4 regions of the Shewanella sp. SG41-3 genome follow, and region 2 is predicted to be linked to each of the others. Evidence: predicted binding sites of a transcription regulator. Region 2 holds the regulator's gene; each other region holds the start of a gene.
The links. Region 2 encodes sigma-54, which starts transcription at its own class of promoters, with help from an activator protein. Its sites were predicted from a motif close to GTTGGCACGNNNNTNGNNT; they were not measured.
Positions count from the first base shown of each region.

Region 1: a site for sigma-54 is predicted at 1,083-1,101, ahead of H5164_RS09115 (superinfection exclusion B family protein). Genes of this name have one in related genera too.
Region 3: a site for sigma-54 is predicted at 2,721-2,739, ahead of H5164_RS15280 (BON domain-containing protein). Genes of this name have one in related genera too.
Region 4: a site for sigma-54 is predicted at 1,595-1,613, ahead of flgF (flagellar basal-body rod protein FlgF). Genes of this name have one in related genera too.

Region 1 covers NZ_JACJFJ010000004.1:155,965-160,135, reverse strand. The annotation lists gene H5164_RS09120 (ATP-binding protein) at 1-911, opposite strand, end outside; gene H5164_RS09115 (superinfection exclusion B family protein) at 1,142-1,753, shown strand; gene H5164_RS09110 (DUF3149 domain-containing protein) at 1,927-2,058, opposite strand; tRNA gene H5164_RS09105 (tRNA-Leu) at 2,408-2,492, shown strand; gene H5164_RS09100 (DUF4862 family protein) at 2,819-3,790, opposite strand.
Region 2 covers NZ_JACJFJ010000003.1:212,456-216,626, reverse strand. The annotation lists gene mgtE (magnesium transporter) at 1-99, opposite strand, end outside; gene H5164_RS07005 (HPr family phosphocarrier protein) at 563-838, opposite strand; gene rapZ (RNase adapter RapZ) at 859-1,722, opposite strand; gene ptsN (PTS IIA-like nitrogen regulatory protein PtsN) at 1,719-2,162, opposite strand; gene hpf (ribosome hibernation promoting factor) at 2,165-2,452, opposite strand; gene H5164_RS06985 (RNA polymerase factor sigma-54) at 2,477-3,961, opposite strand; gene lptB (LPS export ABC transporter ATP-binding protein) at 4,105-4,171, opposite strand, start outside.
Region 3 covers NZ_JACJFJ010000007.1:272,481-276,651, reverse strand. The annotation lists gene H5164_RS15295 (diacylglycerol kinase family protein) at 1-377, shown strand, start outside; gene H5164_RS15290 (sigma-54-dependent Fis family transcriptional regulator) at 393-1,757, opposite strand; gene H5164_RS15285 (hypothetical protein) at 2,024-2,500, shown strand; gene H5164_RS15280 (BON domain-containing protein) at 2,775-3,326, shown strand; gene H5164_RS15275 (TetR/AcrR family transcriptional regulator) at 3,470-4,054, shown strand; gene H5164_RS15270 (C40 family peptidase) at 4,146-4,171, shown strand, end outside.
Region 4 covers NZ_JACJFJ010000014.1:33,132-37,302, forward strand. The annotation lists gene flgE (flagellar hook protein FlgE) at 29-1,408, shown strand; gene flgF (flagellar basal-body rod protein FlgF) at 1,660-2,403, shown strand; gene flgG (flagellar basal-body rod protein FlgG) at 2,415-3,203, shown strand; gene flgH (flagellar basal body L-ring protein FlgH) at 3,213-3,887, shown strand; gene H5164_RS19205 (flagellar basal body P-ring protein FlgI) at 3,898-4,171, shown strand, end outside.

The DNA.
Region 1 (4,171 bases), on a different contig from region 2:
GTATTAATTTCATGGGCGACGCCGGAAACTAATCCTCCTAATGCGGCCATTTTCTCTTTTTCTATCAGCACTTGTTGTGTTCGTTTTAACATTTGCAGTGATTGTTCAAGTTCTCTGGTTTGCTCTTTTACTTGGCGAGCAAGTTCATCTTTATAACTACGCTCTAATAATAGTAAGCGATCTCGATCTTCAACGGCATGCATTAAATCGACTTTTGATTGCTGCAGATCTTGATAAGATCCTCGAATTTGTTGCTGCATTGTATTGACGGCTTCGGCGACTAAACTGAACTCATCACGTTGTGGCTTACGGTTAAAATTTAAGGGCGTAAAGGGATTGTCTAAGCTAATTTCATCACAATATTGGCTTAATTGGCGCAGATGTTTGGTGACATTGAACCAGACCAAAAACAAAATAAAACCTGCAACGAAGAAGGTTTTGATCGCGTTGGACAGTAAAATCAGTATTGTTTTATTATACAGACGATCATAAATGGCATTGAGATCGGCTTGTACTGTAAGGGTCCCAACAGGAATATTTTCATTGTTGGTATAAATCAACGGAAATTGCTTTTCGATAACGGCCGTTTTCTGATACTCACCAAAATGCCATTCTTGATTACTGTCATCACGGATAGAAATATATTTAATGTCAGGTAATTGGCTTAAACCATAGAGTTGAGTGTTAATTAAGTCTTCGTCTATTACCCAAACACTGGATGCTAATACTTCTAAATTTACCGCTTCTATACTTGAAAATACGCGATCAATTCTATTCACATCCTCCTGATAATCACTTATGAGCTGATAAGCTGTCGTCACAATCGTAATCAAAGAGCTAAACACCACGATAGACAGTGTTAACTTTCGGGCAATAGGGCTCTGGAGCAATTGACGTATGAATATCAGCATATTTTCTTCAATGTGATTAATTACCAATGATGAGTGACATATAAAATACGAGCTTACAGCTTGTTGCGCTAGTGTTAATTCCAACTTTCTGAATTTTATTCAAGCATAGCTTGAATGTCCTAATATGGAATTGAAATGGTGTGAATAAAGATAATGTTAGTGATGTTTTTTTATGGCATATATTTTGCTTTAAGTCAGTATGATCAAAAATCTGACACTGCGGGTAAGCTATGATGAAAATAAAAGTAGGTTCAATAAAGTTGTTTAATAGCAAACGTTTATTCGTAAGTGCTATGACATGGGTTATTGTAACATGTACTAGTTTACTGTTTGCGCCTAAAGATTTACTGGCGTTTTTATCGTTAGATCACCTAGTCAATCAATATGGTCAGTTTATTGGCTTAGGATTAATAATGGGAGTCGCGTATTTTTTAAGTCAAATTTTTGCCTTTGTGGTTGATGAGTCTATTGTGTTTTTTCGCCAAAAACGCACAGTAGAAACCATCGAAGCAAAAGTGAAACTACTCGATCCGGCAGAACGAGCCTTGTTACGCGAATTCTTTTTACAGGGACAGACTATTTTAACCCTGCCGCAAAATGAGTTAGCAGTTAAAAATCTAGTTCATAGCAGTATACTTGAGATGCTTGGAAATGAGCGCCACTATGCGATTCAAGGACCAACGGCAGAATACAAGATATCGATGCCGGCGCGAAATTATTTAAATCGCGATGTATTACGTTTACCAGCAGGTGAGCCGAGTGCTGAGGAAATGACCTATCTAATCAAAACACGTCCACATTTTATTAATGGCTTGGTTCAATCACGCAAGCATGCCGCTTAATTTAATATTTTGTGCAGTATTTGATTGGTATAGATAAAAAAATGGGGGCCATATAGCCCCCAACTTGACATAAAAACACTCCATGTGTTTTATCGCCAATGTATGATTCGCAAGGAAGAATCCATATTGATCATGAAATAATAAGCAGTAAAATACTTAGCCTAGTTAGAGACTCACTTAGTAGGTGCAGACTTCACAATAAACATCCACATTAGATAAGACATTATTCCAAAGGTACAAAAGATTACAGTCATCGATAGTAATCCTATTGCGTTACCAAACATTAAATCTAACCAAAATGCCATGATATTTATCCTCTGGAATGTGAAATCATGATCATCATAAAGTCAAAACTCTGTCGTGATACTGATCTTGATCAATCTTCAGCAGTGATAATGTTATATTTGTGTGAAACTGCTAATTAGCTCACAAAAACCATCAGCCATTGTTATTTGGCACTATGAATGACTTTTGAGCAATTGAGTGTTTTTTATAGAAATAATAGGTAAAGTACTTGCGATTATTAAATGCAAAGGTATAATCGCCAACACTCAATTGTGACAACATAAGTTGATTAATTGAGTGGTTAGTTTTGCAAAGATATTTGCGTAAAGCAGATTTTTTTGCAAAGCTAAATACAGCTTACAAGTCTTTGCCTGAGTGATGAAATTGGTATACATGGGGGATTCAAAATCCCCTGCTTCGCGGCGTGTCGGTTCGAGTCCGACCTCAGGTACCATTATTTAAAGCCCTGTTCTTAATCGAACGGGGCTTTTTTATGCCTATAATTTAAGGTGACAGTGATAAGTTCATCACTTTAATACGTTAGCAAGCCATTGCATTCTTTAGTCGGTAAATTGACATGTTATCTATTTATACACCATTTCCGGTATAAACTGAGTTAAACATTTACTTGTCACTATGTTGCGCAATGCACTCAAATACTAAGCGCTAGAATGGGTAAAATGCACTATACAAACCATTAAAGTAAATTTTTAATCAGAAATACATGTGGCATATCTCATATAGATTATATTTGGCTGGCCAAAATGATTGATAGATTGCTCATGATTTTATTTCGAGTACGTGATCGAGCAATGTTGTTATGCTTTTTAAATAAGAAATTCGTTGGTCAACATTTGCCTCATTTGGGCTTAATGAAATTTTTCCACCAATAAACTTCAGTTGCTTGTAATCACACTGTTGCATGGTTTTTTCTATTTGCTCCATCGTTAATAAAGAGTTTTCTGCAAAGCTGGGAATGTATACGGCTTGTGCTGGAGGCATGTGAGTGTCTTTCCATTGCCCATAAGGGCCGTCTATATCTGAGGTACCAGAAAAGATGATCCCTTTTAACAAGCCGCTGAGATAAGCTTGTTTAGTATGTTGCAAGGGGCCATCGGTATTACGTGTTTCAATAGCTGAACGCCCCCAATTGATACTGACACCAATATCACTATTCAGTTTACTGTTAACGTGCGTAATCGCCGTCATTTCATCTTGTAATAGCATGAAGCCCTTTTCAGCTTCTTGCCCTGCGATATGTGCATCGCAATGTTCAATGACGAGTTTTGCGCCGTACCAGTTCCATGATTGCATGGCTTCAAGTGATGTTTGCAAAGCTTGAATAGATGATTGTGTGTTTTCAGTTATCTTTGGTGCTGTATGTATTTTTAAAAAGCTTACAGCCTCTCTTTTTAAGTGATTGTTTAATTTAAATATAGCTTGCTGTGCTTGTTGGTAAAAAGCCAGTGCAGCTTGTCTACCTGTTTCATTGGTGGAGGCTATGCCAAAATGCGGGTTTTTAGCAATCTGCCTCATCACCCCTGGAATTGATGTAAAAATGAATTGCCAATTCTCATCAATATTCTTAAGAAACCATTCATCATCATAAGGATGCAGCTTTCCCACAAAGGGGTGTTCTAAGCCAATGATATTACTTTGTAATTTTAGCCCCTGGTAGTAACTCGCTTCTAATTCTTGATCCCATTGCTGGGTCGAAGGTGCTGCGGCATACGCACCAATAATATATTCCATTAAATATTAGCCTTAATAAGCAGATTACGCTGTAGGTATACCTATTACACCACTTGAAGTGGTGTAATGCAATCCAGCTTTTGGATTTTTCTGATGAGTTGGATGGTAAATATCTCATTAATATCGAATGAAAATCGTTCATGGCCAAAGCAGAAGTATCTCTATGAACATCTAACAGCAATGTTTACGTAAGATTTTTAAAAAATATATTTTTCTAATCAAGTAACTGGTAAGGGAAGGATTTTAGACATTTAACTGTTGCTCAACTTACTGCTTTTCAAACAGCTTCATCATGCGGCTTAGTTGCTGATAGATTTTTTATTTTGACAAAAATAAATCAAAAGGTATATTGGTATAACAGGTTGATGGTGTACCTGTGAT
Region 2 (4,171 bases):
CATATTGCGAGCATGAACAAACAATCCACTGTCTAACGCTTGAGCGAGTTGATTGAGTCGTTGTTCTGTTATTTCATTATCTAGGTACTCTTTACCCATATATCAACTTCCTATTTGTCATACAAATATGATTCTGTATGTAATGATTTTGGGCAGTTTCAGTTTCTCTGTTTGGCATATTGATGCAAGAATTGTTATCTGCGGGCAAGAAATGAAATGCAGCAATAAAATCGTTGAGTGACTTGCGCCGAACGAAAGTCTGAACTGCTGATGTTGCTTTACACAAAAATTAACGTCCGATTACATCGGTGTTTGGTCAAGCGAGAACCGTGATTGAAATTGGCTACAACGCTAATCTCTCTTAAGAGAATGAATACTTAATCAGCTGGGGATCCGCCGCGCGTTTCAATATAAAGGCTAATATTATCGAGGAACTGATCGTTAACCTTCGAACAGCAATATCGTGGCAGTTTGGTTAGTATGACGACTTCATTTAAAGATGGAAATAAATAAGTGATGATGGCTTAACGATCAGTAATTAGTGAAAGTATCACTAAACAATTTAGCAAGACTCATCAAATTTAGCATTAATCAGATCACATACGGCATTTAATGCCACTTCAGCATCTGGGCCTTGGGCTGTTACAGTGATCATTTTACCTATGCCACTTTCAAGCATTAATAACCCAAGTACACTAGCTGCACTGGCGTTTTTATCACCTTGAGTTAACGTGATACTGGCATCAAAATCACCCGCTAAAACAGCAAGTTTTGTTGCAGCTCGAGCATGTAACCCCAATTTATTTGAAATGGTTACTTGGCGTTCAAGTTTGATCATTGGCGCGATCCTATGCTCAGTTAGCTGTCAGTATCAGTTAAATTTAATTCTCTGTGGCGAGCATTAACTGTATGTTTACTGCCATGTCTAAACCTTTTTGCTAATTGATCAGCTATATATACCGAGCGATGCTGGCCACCGGTGCAACCAATGGCGATAGTCAGATAGCTGCGATTATTACGTTCTAAATGCGGCATCCAGGTTTCAAATAAGTTTTCAATTTGCCAGATAAACTTATTCACTAGAGGTTGCCGACCTAAAAACTCTTGTACCGGTTCGTCTAAACCTGTGAGTGGTCGTAGTGCTATTTCCCAGTGCGGATTAGGTAAAAAGCGCACATCAAACATAAAGTCAGCTTCTGTTGGCATACCGTGTTTAAAGCCAAAAGACTCAAAGTTAATCACTAACTCTTTATCGACACTACCTAACAAGATTTGCCTGACTTGGTCGCTTAATTCGTAAATATTCAGGGCAGAGGTGTCAATATAATGATCAACAATTTTTGCGATAGGCTCAAGTAAACGGCCTTCTAATATGATCGCTTCTTGCAGTGAAATATGATTTTTAGATAACGGGTGTAATCGACGCGTTTCGCTATAGCGTTTGAGTAGCACTTTATCATTAGAATTCAAAAAGAAGCTAATAATTTCAGTGTCATGTTCAAGTAAGGCAAGTTGATCTTGAAGGACTTTACCTTGCTCGGCAATGTTGCGTACATCAACACTAATTGCCACTAGATCATTATTACCTTTGAGCTGAGCCAGTAATATGCCAATCAGTGGTAAAGGCAAATTATCAACACAATAATACCCTAGATCTTCTAATACTCTTAGAGCAACAGATTTTCCTGAGCCTGAACGTCCCGATACTATGACAAGTTTCATGCAGTAATAACCCGATAAAGTTCTGTTGAGTCGTGAGTTTTACGAAGCTGTTTCAATATTTGCTTATCGCTTAATTTTTGAGCCACGCTTGATAGCGTGCTTAAATGCTGTTGGCACTGATCTGCAGGTACTAACAAAGCAAATAAAATATCCACGGGCTGTTTATCGATTGCATCAAAGGCAATGGCTTCTTCACATTTAATAAATATTGCGATCGGATGTTCTATGGTCGTTAATCTACCATGAGGTATCGCAATGCCATTTCCTATACCTGTGCTACCCATTTTCTCTCTCGCTAATAGGCTTTCAAAAACCTCTTGCGAAGATAGGGGTGGGTACTGGGCAGCGACTAAATTGCTGATGAGTTCCAGTACTTTTTTCTTACTGCCCGGTGTGGCACAGGTAGTGCATTCCGGCTGCAGAATGGTACAAAGTTCCATCGTTAGTGTTTTGTATACTTCTCTTTGTGTTTAATTACCTGACGGTCGAGTTTATCGATCAGGGCGTCTATTGCAGCATACATATCAGTGCTTTCTGACATGGCAAAAATCTCTGCACCATTAAGGTTGATTTTAGCTTCTGCTTTTTGTTGTAATTTTTCTACATTGAGCACAACGTGTACATTATTGATCTGATCGAAGTGTCGTTCAAGCTTTGAAAATTTACCTTGAACGTATTCACGTAAAGATTCGGTAATGTCGATATTTCTACCTGTCATATTGATAAGCATAAAAATCCTCCGTTGCCTTGTAGGTTATAAACTCTTACGTTGGTTTGAGGGCGGAATGAGCATCGCTTCGCGGTATTTTGCAATCGTACGACGCGCAACGTTGATCCCCTGATCTGCCAGCAGTTGGGCCATTTTGCTGTCACTTAATGGCTTTTGCTGGTTTTCTGCTGCAACCAGTTTTTTGATAAAAGCACGAATAGCGGTAGATGAGCATTCTCCGCCATCGTCGGTGCTGACATGGCTAGAGAAAAAGTACTTTAATTCAAATAGCCCACGTGGTGTGTGCATATATTTTTGAGTGGTAACCCGTGAAATAGTTGATTCATGCATTTCTACTGCTTCAGCAATATCATTGAGCACCATAGGTTTCATGGCTTCTTCACCATATTCAAAGAAACCTTGCTGAAATTGCACAATACAATTGGCGACTTTCAATAAGGTCTCATTGCGGCTTTCGATACTCTTGATGAACCATTTAGCTTCTTGTAAATGACCGCGAATAAATTGGCTATCGGCAGAGTTTTTACTGCTTCTAGCCATGGCTGCATATTGTTGATTAACGCCAATTTTAGGCATATTGTCTGGGTTTAACTCTACAACCCAACGGCCATTCTTCTTTAGTACGGTTACATCAGGAATAACATATTCGTCATCAATAGCGGTGACTAACAAGCCCGGGCGAGGGTTAAGTGACTGGATTAAGGTGATTGCGTCACGCAACTCGTTTTCTTTGAGCTTGGTTTTGCGCATCAATAATCTAAAATCGCGCCCAGCAATTAAATCTAAATAGTCTTTAATGAGCAGACGGGCATTGTCTATATGTGGGGTTGTGTCGGCATATTGGGCTAATTGAATGAATAAACATTCGCTTAAATCTCGTGCGGCAACACCAACGGGATCAAAGTGTTGAATACGTTTTAATACCGCTTCAACTTCATCTAGTTCAACACTTTCATCACCCATGGCTTCGAGAATATCTTCAGTGCTTTGGGTTAAATAGCCGCGTTCATCAATGGCATCAATAATCGCGGTAGCAATCGCTCGATCAGTGTCAGAAAATGGCGTGAGATTTTTTTGCCACTCTAAATGTTCATATAAGCCTTCAGTCGTTTCACCTTGGAATGGCATATCATCATCGCGCATGCTAGCGCTGCCTGAACCTGACATTGGAGAGGCGGTGTACACTTCATCCCATGTGGTATCCATAGCTAAATCGTCCATGGTTTCTTTGGTCATGGATTCTGCTGTGTCGACTGTTGAGGTGTCTTTTTCTATATTGACCACGCTGTTGTCACTAAAGTCGGTGTCCGATTGGTCGCGACTTTCTTTTACTGAGTCTTTTGCTTGAGAAAACTCATCTTCTATTTCAAGCAATGGGTTTGAGTCCAATGCTTGTTGGATTTCTTGCTGTAGCTCCAATGACGATAATTGCAGTAAGCGGATCGCTTGCTGTAATTGAGGGGTCATGGTTAAGTGTTGACCCATTTTGAGTTGGAGTGACGCTTTCATTTACCGCTTATCCCTAGATGATTTCCATAAAAATGACAATCTCGAAAACTGTAATCGATTGTCACATACATCAATGACATTTAACGCTATTTAGATATCGTTCAATGAAATGAGTTAGATAGACTAAAAGGCCAGTAAAGTAACTATAGCTTGAATTGTTCACCTAAGTACACAGCCCGAACTTGTTGATTACTCAATATCTCATCAGGT
Region 3 (4,171 bases), on a different contig from region 2:
GTGACATTCAAATGATTAACACCACGAGTTTAGTGATTGCCAATGCGGCGCCATTCACCAGTGTATTAGCCCAAGGAAATGGTGAACCCAATATTACCGATGGTTTGTTAGACATTACTTGGATTGAGTCCAGTGAGACATCACCACAACAATTATTGAGTATGACCGAGCTATTATTTGCCGGATTAACAGGCGAGCGTGAAGATGATCAGCAGAGTGGAATTCATCATGAGCAAGCTAAGACGATTCAGTTGAGCACGGACTCGTTGTGCAAATATGTTATTGATGGTGAGTTATTTGAGTCTGAAGATTTATGCATCAAGGTTAAACCTAAGTCATTAAATGTGTTGCTGCCTCAAGCGAGCAAACACATTTAATCACTTAGCACGCTGTTAAGGTTCGTCAGGACTCGTTTGGTCTTGGTATTTACTTAACTTGTTATAAAGGGTTTTAACGCTGATACCTAATTGTTTTGCAGTTTCATTTTTATTGCCCATCGATTCATCAAGGGCCTGATAAATTGCAGCTTTTTCTAGTTCGTCGAGGCGCATGCCCACAGGTATTTGTACGCCGTCAGTTAACGGCTCTGTTGAAGGTTCTAGCGATGACACCATGATATGGCTCGGTAAAATTTCGTTTTCTGCCAGAATATATGCACGTTCAATAGCGTGTTTCAATTCGCGGACATTACCAGGCCATTTTTGTTGTTGGATCAGGTTAAGAGCATCATCTGAAAACATTTTTGTGAGTTTTTCAGCTGTGTTTCGATATGCCAAAAAGTGCTGTGCGAGTCCACTTATGTCGTTGTTACGGTTGCGTAATGGTGGCACTTGGATGGGAAAATGCGCTAAACGAAAATATAAGTCTTCGCGAAAATGACCCGCATCAATAGCGTCGGCTAGATCGCGGTTAGTGGCGGCAATAATACGAACATTGGCTTTTTTAAGATGTTGTGAGCCTACCGAGCGATATTCATTATTTTCGAGTACGCGTAGTAATTTTACTTGGTGTTCTAACGGCATTTCGGTTACTTCATCAAGAAATAAGGTGCCGCCTTCTGCCTGCTCAAATACACCACGGTGATCTCGATGGGCACCAGTAAAAGCGCCTTTTACATGGCCAAACAGTTCGCTGTCGACCAGTTCAGGGCTTAATGCACCACAGTTAATTGCGATAAAGGGTTCGTCGACTCTATGACTAGCCAAATGAATAGTATTGGCAACGAGCTCTTTACCTGCACCGCTTTCACCAACGATGAGCACGTTGCTCTCGGTGACAGCGACTTTACGAATAGTGCGATATAACTTGTGCATCGCACGCGATGAACCAACCAATAAACCATATTGGTCTAGTTCACTCGAAAAAGGCTGTTTTTGCTTAGTCGATTGCGATTTGAAGTCTCGGGCAAAGTCTTCTAGCGTGTCGTTAATCACATCAGCATCGTAAGGCTGGCGAAAATGATAACCAGCCGTTTTTGACATTAAATGATCTAAGTTGGGGTTTGGCTTACCTTCGGTTAAGAAGATGAGCTCAATATCAGACATTATCGAACTGTCAGTTAGCTCAGCGTATTCTTGTTGGCTTAATTGTGACAGTTCAATGATAGCAACGTCTATTGAGTTACTCTTCAGTTGGTCTAACCAGGACTGGTCAACTGAGCTGGCAATCTTATTAAAGTGCTGGCTACTTGGTAAAGCAAGTAGACGAGCTTCACCTTCTTGACGGTGTAAATGGTAAAAAAGTGTTGGACGTGGCATGCCGATTCACTCCCTGTGGTATGTAGTCCAATGTTTGTCTCGGGTGTCGTGTGACAACTAAAGACAATCATTCAGTGTTGTTAGGCCATTAACGTGTAACAAAATATTATAATAACACTAATAATCAGATGGTTAATTAAATTTTGTCCATGTGCAGACGTGCTTATGTTTAGGCTTTGCTTACATAATATGTGCTGGATCTCTATAGGTTATACAACCTATAGAGCAAAGTACTAGTTAAATTATCGAATACAGGAGGATTTGCGTTGAAATCATATACTCGAGACGAACAAGTTGAGTCCGATGTGTGGCTTTTGCATGAAGCGATTGATTTATGCCAAGAGGGCGAGCAATTTTATGCCCAAGCAATACTAGGGGCCGACGATTACAACATTAAGCGGGTTTTTATCCATATGGCTGACATTAGAAAATGCATGCTAACGCGTTTAACACCATTATTTACGTTGATGCGATCCAGCCAAGCAAGACCTATGGACAGTAAAACCTTTCACCAACAATCTTCATATAAACACTATGCTAAGGCCGAACACCTGATACAGGATAAACCATTACCGCAGGTGATTGCAGTATTGGTTGAAACTGAGCAACAAGTATTAACTCAATTAAAGTACGCCGCTAAAAAAACTAAAAATAAGCGTGTCGCAGGGCAACTTGCCGAAGGCATTGCTTGGCTACAGATGAGTTTTGATACCATGAAACACCTTTCCGTTGCAGGTAATTAGTCTGCGGGTAATAAAAACGCCTGATAATGTTGATTCTCAGGCGTTTTTTGTTGATGTTCGCTTCGTCACCTTTTAAGTCTAGTCGAGGTTAAGCCACTCTTGATTGCCATGAGGAAAAATTTACCTAGTATCGGTAAAAAAGTCCGATAACATTACTATTAAAAGTCATCATAGCAATGAAGAAATTTAATTAGTTGTTATTTTACATGTGGTTATAATTATTGGCATGATTCGCGCATTATAATCCTTGATATTAACAACGGAGGAAATCTTTATGAAAAAGACCACATTATCTGTAGTAATGAGCATCATGTTAGGTTCAATGGCATTCGGTGCAAGTGCAGCACAAGATTGGCAAGATGATGCAAAAGATGCGTGGATCGATGGTAAAGCTGAAACCACACTTTTGTTAAATACTAATTTGAATTCATTCGATATTAATACTGACGTACATGATGGCAATGTGACCCTAACAGGTAAAGTTAACAGTAGTGTTGATAAGGCACTTGCCGGAGAATTAGTGAAAAGCTTAGATGGCGTTAAAGACGTCAATAATGAATTGTCGGTAATGAAGCCTGATAGCGATAAAGACACTAATGATCTCGCTAAAACCCTCACCGATTCAAAAGTCGCTACCGTAGTCAAAACGCGACTATTATTCTCAGCCGACGTATCTGGTACCGATATTGACGTTGAGGTAAAAAATAGCGTGGTAACATTAAAAGGTTCGGTATCGAGTGATGCTGAACGTGATTTAGCTTTAATGATTGCCAAAAATACTGATGACGTAAAAGATGTTGTTAATAAGTTACGTGTCACTCAGTAATCTATTGATAATCTTTAAACCAGCCTTTGGGCTGGTTTTTTTATGCCTAAAATAGGCAATAAGTCACTATATTTTGATTATTAGCAACTAAAGTTAGCCGACTGGTCTATTCTTGTTTATCCTGTCATTGAAATGGAGGCTCAATGAACAAAAGTGCAGCAAGTAGACAATCAATATGCGCCGTAGGCGAAAAGCTTTTTGCGTTACACGGTTATAGTGGCGTGGGCATTAAATTAATTCTCGACGAGGTCGGTATTCCTAAAGGGTCTTTTTACCATTACTTTGCCAGTAAAGAGGCGTTTGCGGCAGCCGTTGCCGAACATTATTTTCAATTACGTATTCAACCTATTGCTATCGATTCAAGCGTAAATTTTAAAACTAATTTATCAACAATGCTTAATGGGTATCATCAACTCATTGATGAGCTGTTTAGTGGCAGTGAGCCTCGTGGCTGTTTAATGGGTAACTTAATGGTTGAAGTCAGTAGCAAAGCGCCTTTATTGCATCAAACCTTAAACCACCTTTATGATCAATGGTTGGGCTTATTGAGTGCGCTTATCGAGCAGGGGCAGCAGCAAGGCCATATCCGTACAGACTTGCCAGCATTAACACTAGCGAGTGTTTTTTGGGCGAACTGGCAAGGAACTATGCTACGCTGCCAAATTAAAGTCGATAAAATGACTGCTAAGCGAGCTTTAGTGCAGTGTATGCAGATGATGACTCGATAGATTCAAGTGCTGCAGCAGTGATTTTGAGCGTGTATTGTGGAAAAAATATTGCTACATAGAGCGGTTTTTTCGGTGTTTGGAGTAGGGTTAATTGGCTAAAAGATTATTACTTAGTTG
Region 4 (4,171 bases), on a different contig from region 2:
TAAATGAATTAATTGTGAGAGGTGAACTATGTCATTTAACATTGCACTGAGTGGTATTGCTGCCGCGCAAAAAGACTTAAATACAACGGCGAATAATATCGCTAACGTGAATACTATTGGTTTCAAAGAATCACGAGCTGAGTTTGCTGATGTGTACGCAAATTCTATTTTTTCGAACAGTAAAACCGCTGTCGGTGGTGGAGCAACCACCACTCAAGTGGCACAGCAATTTCATCAAGGTAGTTTGCAATTTACCAGTAATTCACTGGATATGGCGATCAGTGGCGGTGGTTTCTTTGTTACGTCGTCTGAGTTAGGGTCGCAAGATCAGTCATATACACGTGCAGGGGCATTTAAAGTTGACTCGGCCAACTATATGGTCGATTCAGCGGGTAACTTTTTACAAGGTTTCCCTGTTGATGAAGATGGTAACTCGACTTCTGTGAGTTTAACCACAACCCAACCGATTAAGATCCCTGACACTGCAGGTAGCCCTGTGCAAACCGGAAATGTTGGTTTGCAAATGAACCTTAATGTGGGTGAAACCGCATTAGACCCAGCTAATTTTAATCCTGCTGATTCTGATACGTTTAATAATTCTACCTCGGTGACGATTTATGATTCATTAGGTGAATCGCACATTATGACCACTTACTTTATTAAACCGACCAATGGTTCATTTACAGGTGAAAGTAATTGGGTTGCCTTTTATGCAGTTGATGGCGATCCTGTTGATGTTGCGGCTGGCGCTGGTACTTATTCAACAGATACCAATGGTGATGGCACTGCTGACGCAACGGGTACAGCATCTGCTGCTAATCCCGATGGATTAGGTGGAGTCTGGTCAGGAGCTGTGCTTAAATTTAACTCTGTTGGTGCTTATACTGGCAGTGATCCTGCTAACATTACCACTGAAGCATTAGGTTCTGGCGGTGCAGGTGCTTTAGGCCCTGGAGCCGACGGCACTCAAACACTTACGATAAAATTTAATAATCCAACTCAGTATGCTTCTCCATTTGAAGTCACTGAATTGACTCAAGATGGTATTACCGTAGGGCGATTAACCAATGTTGGTATTGGGTCTGACGGTCTGATTACCGCCAGTTATAGTAATGGTTCAACTGTGCCGTTAGCGCGAGTGGCATTAGTACGTTTTGCTAATGAGCAAGGTCTTACTCAGGTGGGTAATACGTCTTGGAAAGCCAGTTTAGGTTCCGGCGCGGCATTAGCTGGTGAGGCAAATAGTGGTACATTTGGTAGTATTCGCTCTTCTGCACTTGAACAGTCAAACGTTGATTTAACCACTGAGCTGGTCGATTTAATCTCAGCTCAGCGTAACTTCCAAGCTAACTCACGTACGCTTGAAGTTAACAATACCTTGAACCAAACGATATTACAGATCCGCTAAATGATCCTTAGGCTATATAGGTGTTGCCGTTTACGGCAACACCTTGCCTTTTCCACCTCGTTACTTGTCCCCGTTGTTACTCCCCCTCTTGTCGATAGATTCTTTTTTGACACTCATGCGCTACCCATTAATTTTATTGATTAACTGATTCATACAGTTACATCCCAACTCCCTCACTTAAAACTCATTGGCATGATGCTTGCTTGTTCTGTGTATATAGTGTCTTTGCAGAAAGTTTGACGGAGCAAAAAATGGACAAATTTCTTTATATTGCCATGAGCGGCGCAAAGCAAGGGATGAATGCCCTAGCAGTGAGTGCGAACAATCTTGCTAACGCGAATACTGATGGATTTAAAGCTGACATGGTCCAAGCCCGTTCAATGCAGGCATTTGGTGAAGGTTTGCCTACACGGGTTTTTTCGATGATGGAAAGCCCAGGCAGTAACTTTAATGGCGGCCCCATTAAAACTACTGGTCGCGATCTTGATATTGCGGTTAAAGGAGATGGCTGGCTTGCTGTGCAGGCGGCTGATGGTTCCGAGGCATATACCCGCGCTGGTAGTCTAAAAATTGACAGTACCGGCTTGTTATTAAATAGCCGTGATCGTCCCGTTATGGGCGCTTCAGGTCCCATTGTGTTACCCATTCCAGTTGAAAAAATAGAGATTTCGGCCAACGGTATTATTTCTGTACGCCCTCAAGGGGCAACCGCAGAGGTAATAGAAGAGGTCGGAAGGATTAAGTTAGTTAATCCTGGTAACGAAAACCTTATGCGCGGTGAAGATGGTTTATTTCGTCTTATTGCCGGTGGCAATGCGCCAAACGACCCAGGCGTTCAAGTTGAAAGTGGTGCGGTCGAAGGCAGTAATGTTAATTCTGTGCATGAAATGGTCGCCATGATTGATATTCAACGTCAATACGAAATGCAAGTCAAAATGATGAAGAACGCTGAAGAGATTGATCGAGCGTCCACTTCCTTGATGAGAATTAGTTAGGAGTAATTATTATGCATCCAGCGTTATGGATAAGTAAAACCGGTGTCGACGCCCAACAAACCAATATTGCGGTTATTTCAAATAACGTGGCTAACGCCAGTACCGTTGGATTTAAGAAAAGTCGTGCAGTATTTGAAGACCTTCTTTATCAAACGGTTAACCAAGCTGGTGGCATTAGCTCAGACAATAGCAAGTTACCTAATGGTTTAAACATTGGTGCAGGTACTAAAGTGGTTGCCACGCAAAAAATGTTTACCCAAGGCAACATGCTGACTACAGATAACTCATTAGATTTAATGATTGAAGGTTCGGGCTTTTTTGAGGTGCAAATGCCAGATGGTACAGCAGCCTACACCCGTAACGGCCAGTTCAGCTTAGATGATACCGGCCAAATCGTCACACCAGGTTCTGGTTATGTGGTTCAACCGCCTATCACTATTCCAGAAAACTCCACCAGTATTACGGTGTCGGCCTCGGGTGAAGTGTCAGTGCAAACCCCAGGTACAGCTGCCAGTCAGATTATTGGCCAGTTAACCATGACCGATTTTATTAACCCTGCTGGTTTAGATCCATTAGGGCAAAACTTATACACCGAGACAGGTGCGAGTGGCACGCCTATTCAAGGTACTGCATCACAAGACGGTTTAGGTTCTATCCGCCAAGGCGCATTGGAAACCTCTAACGTTAATGTGACAGAAGAATTGGTTAACCTTATTCAAGGTCAACGTATTTACGAGATGAACTCCAAAGTTATCTCGGCGGTTGATCAGATGCTGTCTTATATTAATCAGAATCTCTAAGGAGCTAACATGATTAAATACATTGCGTTAGCGTCAGTATTGTTATTGGCTGGGTGCAGTTCTACGCCCAAGAAACCGATTGCTGATGATCCATTTTATGCGCCGGTATACCCAGATACTGTACCAACGCAAGTGGTGCCAACGGGATCTATTTATCTTGATAGCCAGGCATCAAGCTTGTATTCCGATATTCGTGCGCATCGGGTCGGTGACATCATCACTGTGACCTTAAAAGAATCAACCCAGGCGAAAAAAAGTGCCTATAACCAAATCAAAAAAGGCACAGACTTAACCGTCGAGCCTATTTATGCTGGTGGGAAAAATGTGTCTATAAGTGGTATCCCGCTCGATCTTGGTTATAACGACAGCATGAATACCAAGCGAGAATCAGATGCCGATCAATCAAACAGTTTAGATGGCAGTATTTCAGCCAACATCATTCAAGTACTTAGCAACGGCAATTTAGTTATCCGTGGTGAAAAATGGATTTCGATCAATAACGGTGATGAGTTTATTCGCGTCACTGGCATGATCCGCAGTGAAGACATTAACCCAGATAATACAATTGATTCTACACGAGTGGCTAACGCTCGTTTTCAGTATAGCGGTACCGGTACGTTTGCTGACTCCCAAAAAGTCGGTTGGCTGAGTTCATTCTTTATGAGTGACTGGTGGCCTTTCTAAGGAGTAATGCATGAAAACTAAATTGATCGTGTCGCTTGTAGCGTCGATATTAATGCTCAGCGCTTCTGCAAATGCGGAGCGGATTAAAGATATCGCCAGTATTCAGGGAGTACGAAGTAACCAACTAGTGGGTTATGGCTTAGTTGTTGGTTTGCCTGGTACCGGGGAGAAAACCCGGTATACCGAACAAACATTTAGAACCATGCTAAAAAACTTTGGCATTAATTTACCTGAATCAGTTCGTCCAAATTCAAAGAACGTAGCCGTTGTTGCTGTACACGCTG